DNA from 2 places in the Desmospora activa DSM 45169 genome. Region 1 is predicted to be linked to the other one. Evidence: riboswitches for the same ligand, from Rfam matches in the RefSeq annotation. Region 1 holds a riboswitch; the other holds the start of a gene.

Region 1 (5,280 bases):
AATACGGCCGGAGAGATAGGAGAGTCGTCCCGCTTCCACTGCCAGTTTCATCGCCTGAGCCATTCGGACCGGGTCTGTTGCCTGGGAGACTGCAGTATTTAGGAGAACACCGTCCGCTCCCATCTCCATGGCCAGAGCAGCGTCGGAGGGTGAGCCGATGCCGGCGTCTACCAATATGGGCACATTTGCCTGTTCAATGATGAGCCGCATATTTAAGGGGTTGAGAATTCCTTGACCCGATCCGATCGGAGAGGCACCGGGCATAATCGCATGGGCTCCCGCCTCCTCCAACTGCCGGGCCAAGATGGGATCGTCATTGGTATAGGGTAGAACAGTAAATCCCTCTTCTACCAGCTGACGAGTCGCTTCCAGTGTAGCGATGGGGTCCGGGAGCAAAGTGCGATCATCTCCGATCACTTCCACCTTTACCATGTGGCAGAGTCCGGATGCCCGCGCCAAGCGAGCCAACCTGACCGCTTCCTCCACTGTTTTTGCCCCGGCGGTGTTTGGTAGTAAGGTAAAACGGGTTAGATCCAGTTGATCCAAAAAACCCGGTTGATCCGGTTGATCCAGATTGACGCGGCGTAAGGCAAAGGTGAGTACCTCTGTGCCGGAAGCTGCTACCGCTTTCGCCTGTATATCCAAAGATGAAAATTTGCCGGTACCCAAAAACAAGCGCGATGCAAACGTAAATTCCCCGATTTTCAACATTTTCTCATCCTCCTCCTACAAATTGCACGATTTCCAACCGATCTCCATCCTGCAAGGGCGAATCGAGATGTTGATCCCGTTCCAACACGTTTCGATTTTGTTCCACTACTACAATGCGGGATTCCAATTGTAGATGACGGAGAAGAGCGGCAATCGTGGTTACTTCCACCGGCAGCTCCATCTTTTTTCCATTTACTTCAATCGTCACGGCCTCCCACCTCCCTGTTCTGAGATCGCCACCTTCTGAAATCGTTCCGGTGAAAACGCCTCCCACTCCGGCACCTTTTCCCCCAAAATCCAAGCAGCCATCCCTTCGCCGGTGGCAGGCGCCAGCAAAATGCCGTTCCGAAAGTGACCGCCGGCGACAAATACATTGTTCCAAGCGGACAACGGCCCCAACACCGGCAACCCATCCGCTGTTCGTGGACGGAAGCCGGACCAGGCGTCAATCCATTCCGCCTCTTTTAGAGCGGGAACGAGGCGAATCGCTTCCTGCAACAGCCATGCCGCCCCTGCTGCCGTTACCCCAGGACGGGTATCTCCCGGCTTTTCCGTCGCCCCTACCAACACGCGCCCATCCCGTTTGGGCACGAGATAAACGCCTTCTGACCCGAACAATGTCCGTTGAAACAAGGGTCGTTGTGGACGCAAGGCGATTGACTCCCCCTTGACAGGAGAGACAGAAAGTGACATCCCCAGGCGGGAAAGAAGCGAGGAAAGCCAAACCCCACCACTCAACACCAACATTTCACCATAAAAGGTACCGCGATTGGTCTCTACCGCCGTTGCCCGCCTTCCTTTTGTCACTACATCATGCACATCCACACCTTCTTCAATCGATCCGCCGTTCACGCGAACCCCCTGTGCCAGTGCTTGGACCAGACGGGGAGCCAGCACCTGTCCGTCACCGGAAATGTGTAATCCGCCCAACCATTCGCGAGACAAAGAAGGTTCCGACAGCGACAGGGCTTCCCCTTCAATCCAAGAAGCATTTAACCCGTAGCGATGCTGCCAATTTTCCCGTTCCTGTAGTGCTTTTACTTCCTCCTCCGTCCGTGCCAAACGGAGAATCCCTTCTTCCCGCAGCTCAATATCCAAACCCGTCTGCTCCAGCAAACGGTGCTGCCACAGAGGATACCGTTCTCGGCTTTGTAAACAGAGATCCAACATGGGACCGGGAAACGACATTTCCACCTGGGCTCCCAGCATTCCCGCCGCTGCCGATGAGGCATGAGCCCCAATACGATCCCGTTCCAACACGGTTACCTCTGTCCCTTTTTCCGCCAACGCGTAGGCGATCGCACACCCGATTACCCCGCCGCCGACAATGATTACATCCGCTGTTTGCGTCATATCGGATTTCGCTCCTTTTAGGTCCAATGTCGCACCAACGCCTCCCGCATTCTTCGAGCGGTCTCGCCCGGATCATGAGCATCCATGATCGCTGATATCACCGCCACTCCAGCACACCCTGTCGAGCCCAATTCTGCCAAGCGCCTTTCCTCCACACCGCCGATCGCGATAACTGGGATGGTAACGCCGTTAACCACTTTGCGCAGAGCGGCTACACCTTGCGGCGGCAACCCTGGCTTTGACTGCGAGTCATAGACATGACCAAAAAAGAGATACGCCGCCCCTGCCGTCTCCTTGACTTGGGCCGATGCAACGGAATGAACCGAAACACCCACCGCCCGCGAATGATCTTTGACAAAAGGGGCCGATTCCGGCAAATGCAAGCCAACATTAAACGTTTTGGCTACCTCAGGCATGCCATTGATTACTAACTGGTGGGAAAGTGTGCTCGTTATCGACAGCAACTTTTCTGCCCATTGTGTTACCGTCTTCGCTGTGCTTCCCTTTAATCGCAGATGAATATGATCCAGATAAGAATGTGCTTCTTGACACACCTCTACCACCTGTTCCAATGAGTACGGATGCCCAACAACCAAGTGGAGTTGGGGCCGTTGACGGTTAACCACATGAGAAAGCCGGTATCCATGGGGATACCGGCGAAAATGCTCAATCATACGGTTTCCCCACTTTCTTACGCTGGTATGAACCAGGTCAAGTTCAAAGGGTTGGGAGCAAGCCCCCTCTCAGCACATGGTGCACCCCTAGTGGAGTAAGATCAGGTATGTGATTTGTCTCCATTGTAGCAATGGATTCGAGATTCCGTCAAACGGCAAATTCACTTTAATATAAGCGAGGTTGCGGCACTTCTACCGTAACATCACCAAACACAAACGATTGACAAGCCAAGCGATACCCTTTTTCCACCTGTTCGTCTCCCAGGCGGAGCTCCTCCCGGTCGCCCATTTCGCTTAAATGTTCCGCTCCTTCCACTACGCGGACACGACAAGTTCCACATCGGCCGGAAGTACAGTTAAAAGGAATCATCACCGAACGGGAAACCGCTTCAAACAGCAAGTTGTCCCCTTCTCCCACTTCCAGGGAATGCTCTTCTTTTCCAACGATGATGTGTACCTTTGGCATGGTTTGATTCCTCCTTTTTTCTCTTATCTAAGGCTCTTCGCTTTCAAAAACCCTTCCACCCTCTTGATAATCAACATGTCTCAATCTCTTTTTGGCTTGTCCATCATTGCCATGGGCGAAACACCCATGGTTTTTTCTTTCTACATCCAACCAAACCAGGAAGCCAAGTAATGGCTCAACGTGGCAAACATCAGGCCGGAAACAATCGTTCCCCCTGCGATTGAACCAACTGAAACCCAGAAGGGCACACGGAAGAAAGACGCTGCAAAACAGGCGGTATACGCACCCGTACCCGGCATCGGTATGGCCACAAACAGAAACAGTCCCAACGGCGCCCCAAATTTGCGAATCGAACCGCCTTTTTCCACCGCATTTTTCTGAATGCGGTCAAAATAACGGCGATAGCGCGGAGACTGTTTGTATAGCCACTTCATCAACGGTTCAAAAAAGTAGAGCAAAGGGATAATCGGGATCAGATTGCCGAGGATCCCAAACAAAAGAGCTTGATGATACGGCAGGCCGATCACGGTTGCATAAGGAATCGCCCCCCTTAGCTCGACAAAAGGGGTGCCCGCCAATATTAATACTTGCAATTCCTTAGGGAACCAAGCCAACCATTCGGTCATCTCGACTGATTTCTCCTCTCCAGAACAAAGAAGCAGTGATGAGCATGGTTGTTCTTATAGGATATGGTCACAAACCAGGGTCTGTTATGGGTATGTTCCTCGATTGTGACCTATTTTCGGATGAACAGGTGTGAGTATTGTGAGACAATGTGGCGCACGATCCAAACGGTGCCGATTGCCAACATCATCCACAGCAGCATCACTCCGTAATGATGGACCATTTCGATCATTTTTCCCCACTTGGCACCAACGAAAAAACCGACTCCGATGAAGGTGGTACACCAGGTGAACGCCCCGCTATAAGCATATAGGGCAAATTGATTTATCGATAGTTGGGAAATACCAGCAATATAAGCAGTCACATGACGGACCCCGGGAATAAAGTAACCAAAAAACAAAACCCAGCTGCCGTATTTGCGAAAGAGAAGCCGGGCCTGTATTAAACGCCTACGGGTAATCCATACCTTATTCCCATAGCGATTAAAAAAAGGATAGCCTAACCGCTTCCCCAACCAATAGCTGACTGAAATCCCGCACATGGAACCTGCCCATGCACTAAAAAACGTCAGAGCTAGATTTAATTGCCCCACAGAGGCCAGATAACCGACAAAGGTCATCATAATCTCATCCGGCAAAGGTAATCCGACGATTCCCAACGCCAAAAAGAGAAAGATACCCAGGTATCCGTATTGCCAAATGATTTCCAACATCGTCTGTTCCATCACTCAGCCCCGCTCCATCCTTCACGCCCAATAAGATTAGAATATCATAACTACCCTTCAGCCAAAAGGGATACCGCTTGAGGAAACTTACCAATCGGGATCGCCTTAACACTTAACACCTCTATCAATTAGGATCTCCCTATTTAAGTATATGTACACACTTGGAAAAGCTGCATAAAAAAAACTTCCCCACTCAGGGGGAGAGGCTGCTAACAAACGTATCCCACGCTGGTTGGGATGGTAATCCGTCTTTAGCTTGAGTAGTCCAACTCATGCATCCACATCACCCAACACAATATCAACAGCACCGAGAATGGCGATCAGATTAGCCACGTTTTCCCCTTGCAGCAAATGGGGCAAGATTTGAAGGTTACTAAAGGAGGGTCGCTTCCAGTGGATACGCCACGGTTTATCTTTTCCTTTGCTGACCAGATGGACACCCAATTCACCCCGGGGATTTTCTACGGCCACATATACTTCCCCTTCCGGTGGGCGTAACACACGGGGAACTTTGGCCATAACCGCACCTTCATTCGGAATCTGCTCCAGCGCTTGTTCTACAATGGCGAGCGACTGAACGATCTCTTCCATGCGCAGGTTAAACCGGGTGTAACAATCGCCGTCTGTACCGACAGGAACATCAAATTCAAAGCGATCATAGAGTGAATAGGATTGATCTTTGCGTAAATCCCGTTTTACCCCGGTACAGCGAAGACTAGGACCGGATA
Region 2 (5,280 bases), 430 kb from region 1:
CTCCGATTGAACGTTTTGAGAAGCGGCAATACGATGAGATGATCTCCCATTATTTTAATGTGGGTTTAGCCCATTATTGTGGCATCCCCCGTTCCAGCGTTGAACTTTTTTATGAGACGATTAAGCCAAATCCGGTACTGATAGAAAAAATGCTTACCCAGGCTTATCAACTAGGATTGCATTATGCCGATCGAGACTGGGACTAAATCGGCATCAATTTACGGGTAGTTATCCTCTATTGGGTGTGCTCTCTCGAAATATTAAAAGTTGACGCCTGTAAATACAGACGTCAACGTGATATCTATGACTAATATCGGTAATTGTGATAAAGGTTGTATCTATGCCTATTGTGGGGGAGGATGGAGTGTGGGACTTATAACATAAATTTATAATGCTCTCTAGATATGGCGGATTTAAAAAAGGAGCCTCATAGGCTCCGTTAAAAATATTTATCGATAAATTTGTGCACCGCTCTGCTTAAATTCTTCCGCTTTTTCCTGTAAGCCCTGTTCGAGTGCCTCGCGGGTATCCAACCCCCGTTCCGCTGCATATTCTCGAATATCTTGCGTGATGCGCATCGAGCAAAATTTCGGTCCGCACATGGAGCAGAAATGAGCGGTTTTGGCCGGTTCGGCGGGAAGGGTTTCATCATGATATTGGCGGGCGCGGATGGGGTCCAACGACAGATTGAACTGATCTTCCCAGCGAAATTCAAACCGCGCTTTGGAGAGGGCGTCGTCCCACTGTTTGGCCTGAGGGTGACCTTTGGCCAGATCAGCAGCATGGGCGGCGATTTTGTAGGTGATTACGCCTTCTTTTACATCATCCCGGTTGGGCAGGCCCAGATGCTCCTTGGGCGTTACATAGCAGAGCATAGCGGTGCCGTGCCAGCCGATTAGCGCCGCCCCGATGGCAGAGGTGATATGGTCATAGCCGGGGGCGATATCCGTTGTCAGCGGTCCCAAGGTGTAGAAAGGCGCTTCACGGCATACTTTTTGCTGAATGTCGACGTTTTCTTTGATCTGATGCAGGGGGACGTGACCGGGCCCTTCCACCATTACCTGGACATCGTGTTTCCAGGCGATCGCGGTCAGCTCGCCCAAGGTTTCCAGCTCGGCAAATTGTGCCTCATCATTGGCGTCGGCGATGGACCCCGGTCGTAGACCGTCACCTAAGGAGAAGGCAATGTCATAGGTACGCATAATTTCGCAAATTTCCTCAAAATGCGTGTATAGAAAGCTTTCCTGGTGGTGAGCTAAACACCAGGCGGCCATGATCGATCCACCGCGGGAGACGATTCCCGTCAATCGGTTAGCGGTTAAGGGAATGTGGTGCAGTCGGACCCCGGCGTGGATAGTAAAATAATCCACCCCTTGTTCCGCCTGTTCGATCAGGGTGTCGCGATAGATTTCCCAGGTGAGTTTTTCCGGTTCTCCGTTCACTTTTTCCAAGGCTTGATACAGCGGAACCGTGCCGACAGGAACGGGACTGTTGCGAATCACCCACTCCCGGGTAGTATGGATATCCTTGCCGGTGGAGAGATCCATGATTGTGTCCGCTCCCCAGCGAGTGGCCCACATCATTTTCTCCACTTCTTCTTCAATGGAGGAAGAGACGGCGGAATTGCCGATATTGGCGTTGATTTTTACGTGAAAATGCTTGCCGATCACCATTGGCTCACTTTCGGGGTGATTGATGTTGGAGGGTAGGATGGCTCGGCCGGCGGCGATTTCACTGCGGACAAATTCCGGGGAAACCCCTTCGCGGATAGCGGCAAACTCCATCTCAGGGGTGATGATGCCTTGTCGTGCATAATGGAGTTGCGTCACATTATGGCCGGTTTTCGCTCGCAGGGGACGGCGGCGTAATTTTGGATATTCCGGGGTGTGATCGCGATCGGAGCGGCGGCCGTTGTCGATCGGCTTTACCGGTCGTCCTTCTGTCTCCTCCACGTCACTGCGTTCGTGGATCCAGCGAGAGCGTAAGCGTGTCAGTCCTGCAGTCACATCGATGTCCATATCCGGGTCGGTGTGGGGACCACTGCTGTCATAGACGCGTAGGGGTGCGTTGTCCTCGTTTCCAAAGCGGCCTTGGGTCGGGGAAAGGTGAATCTCCCGCATCGGTACCCGGATATCCTCCCGTGATCCGGTTTGATACACCTTGTGGCTGTTGGGAAAATGATGATGGATCGGTTGCATGGTTAATCCTCCTCACTTTGTTGGCAACCCCACCAACAGCAAGAGGGTCAGACGGGGGCGGTGATACTGCAATCAATAAAAAAAGCCGTACGGCAGCGTACGGCTCCTTTGCTATGAACGAACCCACCGGTGATGGTGAGCCTTTGCGTCGAATCTTCACCGCCCTCTTGTTTGAGGTTCGGTCCGAATTCGACATTCCGCTCAAGATCATACAAAGGATACTTTCCATTTCCTACGCTGGCATTACCCAGATCAGGTTTAACGGTCGGCGTTGATTACCCGCCCTCTCAGCCTGGCTCCTCCAAGCTCCCGTTTGTATGAGGTTGCTTGCCCAACAACTTATCATATCCGGATGACATTGGCAACGGAAAAATTGAATTTTTTTTATGTGATCACCGCAACTTTTTGTCGATTCCATCTGTCTATAAAAAGGATAATCACAACCAAAGTTGTCACCGTTTCCGGCAGAAACCGGGGTTGTGCCTTTCCATTACTCCTATAGATAGGGTATGCTGGTGATAGCGGATGGGTTGGAAAGGATGATGGTTTCTTGCGCATTGAATGGTCTCATGTGAACAAAGTGTTTTATGGAAAAGAAGAGGGCGATCGTTTTTCCTACCAACGCCAAGCGCAGACCGGACTGCTGGACTTCACAGCTTCCCTAAAACAGGGAGTGACTGTCATACTGGGACCGGAAGGCTCCGGCAAGAGCACACTGCTGCGGGTGACTGCGGCGGCGGCTGTCCCGGATGACGGAAGGATCACCTACCAAACCCACCGCAGTGAAGTTCATGTATGGTCAAAAAGCATCGCTGCCATGGGCAGTGCTTCCCCGATGGAAGCACTGCGACAGCGTATCGGTTATGTCCCCCAGCGAAAACGGTTGAATCATGACACCCCCTTGGATGAGTCTCTTCTGTATCTGGCTCAATCCTATCAGCTTCCACAACCGAAAAAACGTGCCGCGGAGCTGATTGCCCGGTGGGGGTTGGCTGGTGTTCGAAAACAGCCGTTAAATGAATTGTCTCGGGATGTGGCAGCCCGTTACATAATCGCTCGCAGTCTGATCAGCGAACCACCCATTTGGTTGCTGGACGAACCTGCCCATGGATTGGATGATTGGGGCTGGCAATTGTTTATGCAGGAATTGACTCGCCGTCGTCAACACGGGATTACTGTACTGGCTACCAACGATTTGGAGCTGGCAGAAGCGGCGGACCACCTTCTCTTGATGGAAGCGGGATCTTGCCGCCGGATTGGCCCACGCAAAATTTTAACCGCCGGTGTTCCTGACGGTACGGTTGCTTCCTGGTACCGAACGATGCAAACTTTTTCAAAGGTAAAAACCCGGTCTCCATAGTTTCCTCCATCCACGACTCACTGGTATGCTTAACACTATCCAGTGATGTGTGAACCCTACGCAAATGAATGGATAAGTCCTTCCGGTCGACAATTCTCATGAAATCATGGTCTCTGGTCCCCCGCCATCGACGGCGGGTTTTTTTGATCTTATGCGATTGCTTACCTAAATTCCTTCTTGTCCACTTCCAAAAGCATCGCTATAATTATGATCGCAAACTAGTCATCAGATAATTTTAAATGTTATCCAAATGATTGGTTCGCCACATTGATCTTGGGGAGGGTCACGATGGGGAAGCGTTTTTTGCCATTATTGTTAACGATCGTTTTGGTGTGGGGCGGACTTGTGGTGGGATTATCCGCTGCGGCGGCAGAAGCAGCACCGCATTCTGCTTATGATGAAAAAATCGTTGCCCGCTTTGATTCCGGGCGTGCATTGGATCACATCCGCCATCTGAGTGTCGATATCGGGCCACGGGTGACAGGCACTGATGCGGAAAAGGAATCGTCTCGCTATATTCAACAACTGTTGAAGCGATACGGATACGAGGTGGAGATACAGGAATTTGATATCCCGGATCGTCTGGAGGGAAGTTTAACCGTCGATCTTGAGGGTGAGCGGGAACTTCCGATTCGAATCGCCACTGGCTCTTCTCCAACGGAGGAGGAAGGGCTGAGCACCGGTGTAGTGGATGCGGGTTTAGGCGGGAAGGATGATTTCTCCGCTGATGTTGCAGGCAAGATCGCTTTGATCCAACGGGGTGAATACACCTTTGTTGAGAAAGCCCGCAATGCCGAGGAGGCGGGAGCGGTGGGAGTCATCATTTACGATAATGTGGATGCCCTCGTTCCGCCGAGTCCCAGCCTAGGGGGAGAAGAAATATCGATTCCGGTGGTGGCGGTGACAAAAGAAAACGGAGAAGCGATGTTGACCGCGATGGAATCGGATGAAGTGATAGTGAAGCTGGTGATCCAGGCCCATACAAACCAAACCTCGCAAAATGTGATCGCTGTCAAAAAACCAAAAGGAAAAGAGAAAAAGGATGCGGATATCGTCTATGTAACCGCCCACTATGACAGTGTTCCGTATTCTCCGGGGGCGAACGATAACGCTTCCGGCACCGGTGTGATGCTGGAGCTGGCCCGGATTATGAAAGGCTTGCCCACGGATAAGGAAGTGCGCTTTGTCGCTTTTGGGGCGGAGGAGATCGGATTGCTGGGGTCGCGTCATTATGTCGGTCAGCTGTCCCCGGATGAGATTGAGCGTAGTATCGCCAATTTTAATATGGATATGGTAGGCACCAAATGGGAGCAAGCGACCCAACTATACCTCAATGTGGTAGATGGAGAGCCCAATACGGTAACGGAATTCGCGTTTGCGGCAGCAGAGCGGCTGGGGAACGACAGCGTCGTGCTCTACCAGCGGGGTTCGTCGGATCATGTTGCCTTTTATGAGGCAGGAATCGATGCAGCCAACTTTATCCGGCGCGAGCCTGGAACCGCTAATTTGGAGCCGTGGTATCACACTCCGGAAGATACATTTGACAAAATCGACCGGAATCGGTTGCAAGAGGCCGGTGAGTTAGTAGGGGCGGCCGTCTACGACCTGGCGCGGAAACAAATCCCGCATGGAAAGAAAAAGAGCCCGCAACCGGTGAGCGAAAGCCAGCTTCATGAAGAGCATGAACATGAAGTGACTCGTTAAGATTTTACACGGTCGACT

The links. A riboswitch is a leader RNA that binds a small molecule or an ion and turns the genes downstream of it on or off. The one in region 1 is predicted to bind thiamine pyrophosphate.
Region 2: it holds a riboswitch for thiamine pyrophosphate, as region 1 does, so the genes downstream of both, thiC (phosphomethylpyrimidine synthase ThiC) here and C8J48_RS10090 (thiamine phosphate synthase) in region 1, are expected to answer to the same signal.

Annotation. Positions count from the first base shown of each region.
Region 1 is NZ_PZZP01000001.1:2,070,962-2,076,241, forward strand. Features, by position in the region: gene C8J48_RS10075 (thiazole synthase) at 1-711, opposite strand, end outside; gene thiS (sulfur carrier protein ThiS) at 716-919, opposite strand; gene thiO (glycine oxidase ThiO) at 916-2,064, opposite strand; gene C8J48_RS10090 (thiamine phosphate synthase) at 2,082-2,738, opposite strand; TPP riboswitch at 2,736-2,837, opposite strand; gene C8J48_RS10095 (2Fe-2S iron-sulfur cluster-binding protein) at 2,905-3,204, opposite strand; gene C8J48_RS10100 (COG2426 family protein) at 3,345-3,830, opposite strand; gene C8J48_RS10105 (DedA family protein) at 3,941-4,552, opposite strand; gene C8J48_RS10110 (NADH-quinone oxidoreductase subunit D) at 4,823-5,280, opposite strand, start outside.
Region 2 is NZ_PZZP01000001.1:2,505,873-2,511,152, reverse strand. Features, by position in the region: gene C8J48_RS12070 (NAD(P)H oxidoreductase) at 1-206, shown strand, start outside; gene thiC (phosphomethylpyrimidine synthase ThiC) at 450-2,198, opposite strand; TPP riboswitch at 2,411-2,521, opposite strand; gene C8J48_RS12060 (ABC transporter ATP-binding protein) at 2,749-3,558, shown strand; gene C8J48_RS12055 (M28 family peptidase) at 3,847-5,262, shown strand.